2 regions of the Priestia sp. ABM2_011 genome follow, and region 1 is predicted to be linked to the other one. Evidence: a T-box and tRNA genes for the amino acid it is inferred to sense, from the RefSeq annotation. Region 1 holds a T-box; the other holds one or more tRNA genes.
What was found. A T-box is a leader RNA that pairs with one kind of tRNA and senses whether it is charged. The one in region 1 lies ahead of leuS (leucine--tRNA ligase), so its partner is inferred to be a tRNA-Leu.

Region 1 (3,423 bases):
AAATGTAAGCGTTTTCTAATTATATGACTTCTTGGGGGGCTAGAATATGCTTAGTATGATTGGATTAATTGGAGGATTATTGCTGCTCATTGTATTAACGATGAGAGGCATGAATTTATTTATAGCAGGTCCGCTTAGTGCTTTAGTTGTTGCGTTAACAAGCGGAATGCCTTTATTTCCACAGCTGGTGAAAGAAGGAGAAGCAAATTTTGTTGGGAATTATATGTCTGGTTTCACAGGATTTATTGCTTCTTGGTATTTAATGTTTCTATTGGGCGCCGTTTTTGGAAAAGTGATGGAAGACAGCGGGGCCGCTGATAGTGTTTCTCGCTGGATTGTCAGTAAACTAGGAATGAAAAGAGCAGTGTTGGCGATTGTACTTGCCTGTGCGGTCTTAACATATGGAGGAGTCAGTCTGTTTGTAGTAGCATTCTCTGTCTATCCAATGGCTTTAAGCTTATTCAAACAAGCTGATTTGCCGAGGCGGTTTATCCCTGCTGCTTTAGCATTCGGTTCCGTTACGTTTACGATGACCTCGGCTGGATCGCCTGAAATCCAAAACTGGATTCCAATTGAATATTTAAAGACTAGTCCGTATGCAGGATGGGAAGTTAGTTTAGTTGTAGCGGTAGTGATGGCTGTATTCGGCTACTGGTGGTTAAAGCGCTTGATTTCAAAAGCAGTTAAAAATGGAGAGCGTTTTATATCACGCGAGAAAGATCCAGCAGTAACGGAAAATCAGTCTCTTCCTAATCCGTTATTAAGTTTGCTTCCGCTTGTGGTCGTGCTCATTATTTCTTTTGCACTTCATAAGCCGCTTCAGCAATCTGCGTTGATTGTCGCACTTTTAAGCGGTATCATTGTCACATACATTGTGAACCGAAAACACTTTAAAGGATTTTGGAATGCAGCATCAGAAGGGACGCTTGGAGCGTTAATTGCAATTGGGAATACAGCTGCTGTCGTAGGTTTTGGAGGGGTTGCTAAGGCTGTTCCCGCGTTTGGAGTGGCTGTAGATGCCATGACGCATATTCCAGGCAGTCCGTTGATAGGGGGAGCTATTGCGGTGAGTGTTATCGCGGGGATGACAGGTTCGGCTTCAGGAGGTCAGGCGATTGCTTTGCCAATTTTAGCCCCTCACTATCTAGATGCTGGTGTAAATCCAGAAGCTCTCCACCGTGTAGTAGCTATATCTTCTGGCGTATTAGATTCCTTGCCTCATAATGGTTATGTCGTCACCACAATTAATTCTATTTGTGGAGAAACTCATAAAGATGCGTATGGATCAGTTGCAGCGATGACGGTAATTGTTCCGCTTGTTGGTCTCGTACTTGCGATTATCCTGTTTTCTTTTGGATTTGGTATTTAATAATAGCTGTTAAAGAAAGTAGAGGCGGGGACAAAAGTATTTTAGCTGAAGGAAGATCCGAACGATAAATCGTTCGGATCTTTTCATTATTATGGTGAACTCGGCTTTTATGTGTTTAGTTGCTTTAAGCTGTTGATTGGAGCGCAAGATGAAGCCTTGCACGGAAATGAACAGTTTTGTAGCAAGGAGTCCAGATATCCTATTTATTCAGCTTTAGATAGGATTAACTTAGTTATGTCTAAATCTCTTTGTTTGGCGTTGTATGTATGTTTTTGGGAGAAGTTGTTCATATATAAGAATGAAAGAGGGGATTTAGCAACAAAGCAGTGAGGCAGTGTAGAAACTTTTACAAAATCCGTTGAACAACTTGCAGTTTGCGAACATATTATTTACAATACAAGGTAGTATGATGTAAAAACTATGATAAGGAATAGTAGTGAACGAAGCGAGCTAAGAGAGCTGACGGGTGGTGCGAGTCAGCAAACGGGCGTTCATGAACTCACCTTGGAGTTGTAAATGTGAAGTAAAGTAACATTTACCGTCTATCCGCGTTAAGGAAAATGAGTGAGTACATAATTGTGCTAATTTGGGTGGTACCGCGGGAAGTTTATTCAACCTCTCGTCCCTTTGTTTGAGGGATGAGGGGTTTTTTAGTTTAATTAAATACAGCTGGAGCGTACAAGGAGGATTATGTATGGCTTTTAATCATGAAAAGATCGAACAAAAATGGCAAAAAGTTTGGGAAGAAAATAAAACATTTAGAACAACAGAAGATGAAGGAAAGCGTAAGTTTTACGCATTAGATATGTTCCCTTATCCATCTGGGGCGGGTTTACACGTTGGGCATCCAGAAGGTTATACAGCAACGGACATTTTATCTCGTATGAAGCGTATGCAAGGATACAATGTACTTCATCCAATGGGATGGGATGCATTCGGACTACCTGCTGAGCAGTATGCATTAGATACAGGAAACGATCCGGCTGAGTTCACTGAACTTAACATTAATAATTTCCGTCGTCAAATCAAATCGTTAGGTTTCTCTTACGATTGGGAGCGTGAAATTAATACAACTGATCCTAACTACTACAAATGGACGCAGTGGATTTTCTTACAGTTATATAAAAAAGGCTTAGCTTATGTGGATGAAGTAGCTGTTAACTGGTGTCCTGCGTTGGGAACAGTACTTGCAAACGAAGAAGTTATAGATGGCAAAAGTGAGCGCGGTGGGCATCCGGTTGAGCGTCGTCCAATGAAGCAGTGGATGCTTAAAATCACAGCTTATGCAGATCGTTTACTAGAAGATTTAGATGATCTTGATTGGCCAGAAAGTATTAAAGAAATGCAGCGAAACTGGATTGGCCGCTCTGAAGGAGCTCACGTTCACTTCACAATTGATGGATATGACGAAACATTTACTGTGTTCACAACGCGTCCTGATACGCTGTTTGGGGCAACGTATGCCGTTTTAGCACCTGAACATCCGTTTGTGGATAAAATTACGACAGCCGAACAAAAAGAAGCGGTAGAAGCGTATTTAGATCAAATTAAAAGCAAAAGCGATTTAGAGCGTACAGACTTAGCTAAAGACAAAACGGGCGTATTCACAGGTGCTTATGCAATTAACCCTGTAAACGGTGAGAGAATGCCAATTTGGATTGCTGACTATGTTCTAATGAGCTATGGTACAGGTGCAATTATGGCTGTTCCTGCTCATGATGAGCGTGATTATGAGTTTGCTGTTAAATTTGAACTGCCGATTAAAGAAGTAGTAGCGGGTGGAGACGTTTCAAAAGAAGCTTATACAGGCGACGGCGAGCACGCTAATTCAGACTTCTTAAATGGTCTAGATAAAGAAGAAGCAATTTCAAATATGATTCAGTGGCTTCAAGCAAATGAAAAAGGTGAAAAACAAGTAACATACCGTCTGCGTGACTGGTTATTCAGCCGTCAGCGCTACTGGGGTGAACCGATTCCTGTTATTCACTGGGAAGATGGCACAACAACTGCAGTTCCTGAAGATCAGCTTCCGCTTGTTTTACCAAAAACAACTG
Region 2 (3,423 bases), 2.4 Mb from region 1:
TTTATGATCATTTTGTTAATACCATCTTATTTCCGCTTACTTGTATCATCCTAGTGTGCCTGTCATTAGGACTGTATGCATACTTTAAATTAAAAAAAATGAAAAATTGATACTAGACGGCTATTTTTCTCATTCAAAATAAGAAAGATACAACAAGATAGAAAGCAACTGTTATTCCCGCTGCAATTAAAGCTGGCTTTAATTTATATTTGGCATATTCAATAACAGATAAATCTAATATTTTGGCGATGGTATTCGTATCATCGCTTAAAGGTGAAGAAAACGCTCCAAAGGAACCGCTCGCAAACACCGCACCGATAATTAACGGCAAAGAAAGATCTGCAGAACTTGCAAGCGATACGCCAAGCGGCATTAAAATCCCCCACGTTCCCCAAGCAGATCCGATAAAGTAAGAAATAGCGGCTCCAAAGATAAACATGAACGGAGTGACAAACATTTGAGGAATCCACTTAGAATGTGCCGTCACGAAATTTGAAAAACCTAAGTCTTCTGTAACAGCGGATAATCCCCATACTACCGATAACAACAAAATAACGGACATCAAGTCATTGCCTCCTGTGATAAAACCATTAAGCAAATTCTGTAATGTAAAGCGCTGAAACAAGAAAAAAATGAGGGTAATTAACGTAGTCATAATTAAAGCTACTACCATCGCTTCTAACACGTCTGCTTTAATAAATGCTTCAAAAAAGCTGTGACTCTTACGATGTCCACTCCACCATGTTAAAAGTAAGGTAAGTGAAATCACAACAAGTAAAGGTACTAACAAATTCCAAGGCTTAGAAGGCAAATCCTTCGAGACGCAAGGATGACAATCATGCCAATCTTTTTCGTCTTCTTCCTCGAGCTTCATAGGAGCCGTAGACGTTGAATGATGAAAAAAGCTGAAATAAATCCCTACTAAAATAATCACAATCGAAAAGAAATTATGAGGAATGCTTTGAATAAACAAAGAATAAGCGTCTTGTTTTATGCCTTGATGATCAATTGCCATTTGAATGATTGAGACCATATATCCTACAAATGCCGTTGCCACGGGAATTAAGACGATAACAGGAGTAGCAGTTGTTTCAATAACAAACCCTAGCTCTGCTGTCGTCATTTTCACTTTTTTCAGCAGCGCTCTCATAATGGGCGCGATCGTCACAAAACGAAAGGTGGGAGCACTGAATGTTCCAATGGTTGAAACATAGGTTAAAATAAGAGCTTTTTTTCTTGTATCAATTCTTTCTGCAGCTGTTTCCACAAAACCTTTAACTCCTCCAGCCATCTTAATCATTCCGATAAGCCCTGAAAACGCGTATAAAAAGACAACGATTTCTATATTACTTTTATTTCTAAGAGCTTGTACAACGTAGTGAAGTAACTTTTCAACACCTCCGACAATCGAATGATCAATCAAATAAGCGCCTACTAATAAGCCTAAAAACAAACCTGGCAGCACTTGTTTGGTGAAAATAGCTATTGGAATAACAATTAAAAACGGTATAATTGAAAACCAACTAGATTCCATAGGACTCTCCCCTATCTTAAAAACCATATTAGACGTCTTCACGTATCGTTCATTAGCTTTTAATGTAACCCCAATAATATGTGTATATTCACGAAAACGATACGTATAAGCAGCACTGATTGAATAAACTATTTCTAATTAAAAACAGCATAGTAAAAATCTTTATTTCTACAACAAAAAAAGCAGTTTGCACATGCAAACTGCTTTTGAAAAGAAGCGGAAGACGAGGTTCGAACTCGCGACCCCCACCTTGGCAAGGTGGTGTTCTACCACTGAACTACTTCCGCGCAATATATAAAAGTAAAGATGCGGGTGAAGGGACTTGAACCCCCACGTCATAAGACACTAGATCCTAAGTCTAGCGCGTCTGCCAATTCCGCCACACCCGCGTGTGAATCGAAAAATAACTCCAAAATGGCAGGGGCAGTAGGAATCGAACCCACACTGACGGTTTTGGAGACCGTAGTTCTACCTTTAAACTATGCCCCTAGAAATGACTTCTTCAAAAGAACCTCGTTTATTGACGACGCTATATTATAATAAAACATATATGGAATTTCGTCAATAGGTCTTTTTATGAATCATGACTAGTACTGGCGACTTCAAAAAAAACTGTGAGGCATATCACAGCTTTTCACACTTTCCACCGCCAGTTGCAGCACCTTTTATCCTCTACCATTTATTTTTATAAGCTTTCTGCAAAAGCACTTTTTTAGGCAAAGTTCAGAACTATACAAAATGTCTCCAAAATCGCGTGAAGACTGAAAGAATATGGAGGAGTGCAGATTTTACAGGAGGCACGTTTTTTTGAGAATCCGTATTAAAACTCACAGGTTCCGCCTCATTTCCCACAAGCGTACTGTGAGAAATTTTAGTTTCAATAGCCCCTGTTAGCTCGGCTGCAAATTCTTCACTATCTATCATAACCATAGATTCAGTATTTAAAAATACAGAACGTGAATCTAAGTTAAAAGAACCAACTGCGCTCAAACGCTGGTCGTAAACAACGGATTTCCCGTGAATGGAATAAGGCTGTTGATATTCATAAAGCTTTGAAGCCGCTTTTATGACGCGGTTTTTCACTCCTAAGTATGCAGAAAAAGCCATAGCATTCGGAGTGGACGTAATAGAATTCGTTAAAATAATTCTTTGCACTTTAGATTTTACTGACTTATCTATATACTGTTCCATCTCTTTTGTTGGTACAATATAAGGACTTTGAACGACAATGGATTTTTCAGCTTGCTCAGAAAGCTTAATAAACGTTTTCCATATAAAAGGGCTTTTATTCATTCTTTGAATAGGATTTGCAATAAAAGAAACCTTTCTTGTAGGCATCGTTGATTCTCTCCATACAATATAAGGATGGACAAAGGGTTCGTTTGCTTTTTTGGCCTCTTCGTATTGATCTATTAACAATTTCTTTCCTGAAAGGCCACGAATTTGTTTAGTTTTCTTGAGCTTTGGAAAAGCTTTGCGCGTATACGGGTGGTTCCATAATTTCTCTACATACTTCTCCATTGAGAGAATGACACTATTACTTTCTTGCTTTGTATTATAAATCAGCACATCACGGTCATAGACAAAATTTTTATCCGGTTGACTGGCCAAGTATTTATCTCCGATATTTCGTCCTCCACTAATACCTAATTGGCCATCGACTACTATTATTTTATCGTGAAGACGGTTATGCCATGTCCAAGGTTTAAGAATAGTAAAGGGCTCATAGTACTTTAATTCAATATTATTGTGGAAAGCTAGAGCATAAAGAACATTTTTTCTCTTGCCTTTTAGCCCATGAGAGATCCCGTCTAACAGCACTCGAATACGTATACCTCGGTCCGCAGCTTCGAATAAAGCACCCATAAGTAAATCCGACGAACGACCTT

Region 2: it has a tRNA-Leu gene. The T-box ahead of leuS (leucine--tRNA ligase) is inferred to sense a tRNA for this amino acid. The anticodon was not compared.

What each region holds. Positions count from the first base shown of each region.
Region 1 is NZ_JBSWUB010000001.1:673,251-676,673, forward strand. Features, by position in the region: gene ACXAE4_RS03670 (GntP family permease) at 47-1,369, shown strand; T-box leader at 1,781-1,999, shown strand; gene leuS (leucine--tRNA ligase) at 2,064-3,423, shown strand, end outside.
Region 2 is NZ_JBSWUB010000001.1:3,108,872-3,112,294, forward strand. Features, by position in the region: gene ACXAE4_RS16740 (Na+/H+ antiporter NhaC family protein) at 134-1,534, opposite strand; tRNA gene ACXAE4_RS16745 (tRNA-Gly) at 1,750-1,821, opposite strand; tRNA gene ACXAE4_RS16750 (tRNA-Leu) at 1,842-1,923, opposite strand; tRNA gene ACXAE4_RS16755 (tRNA-Trp) at 1,950-2,023, opposite strand; gene ACXAE4_RS16760 (phospholipase D-like domain-containing protein) at 2,264-3,423, opposite strand, start outside.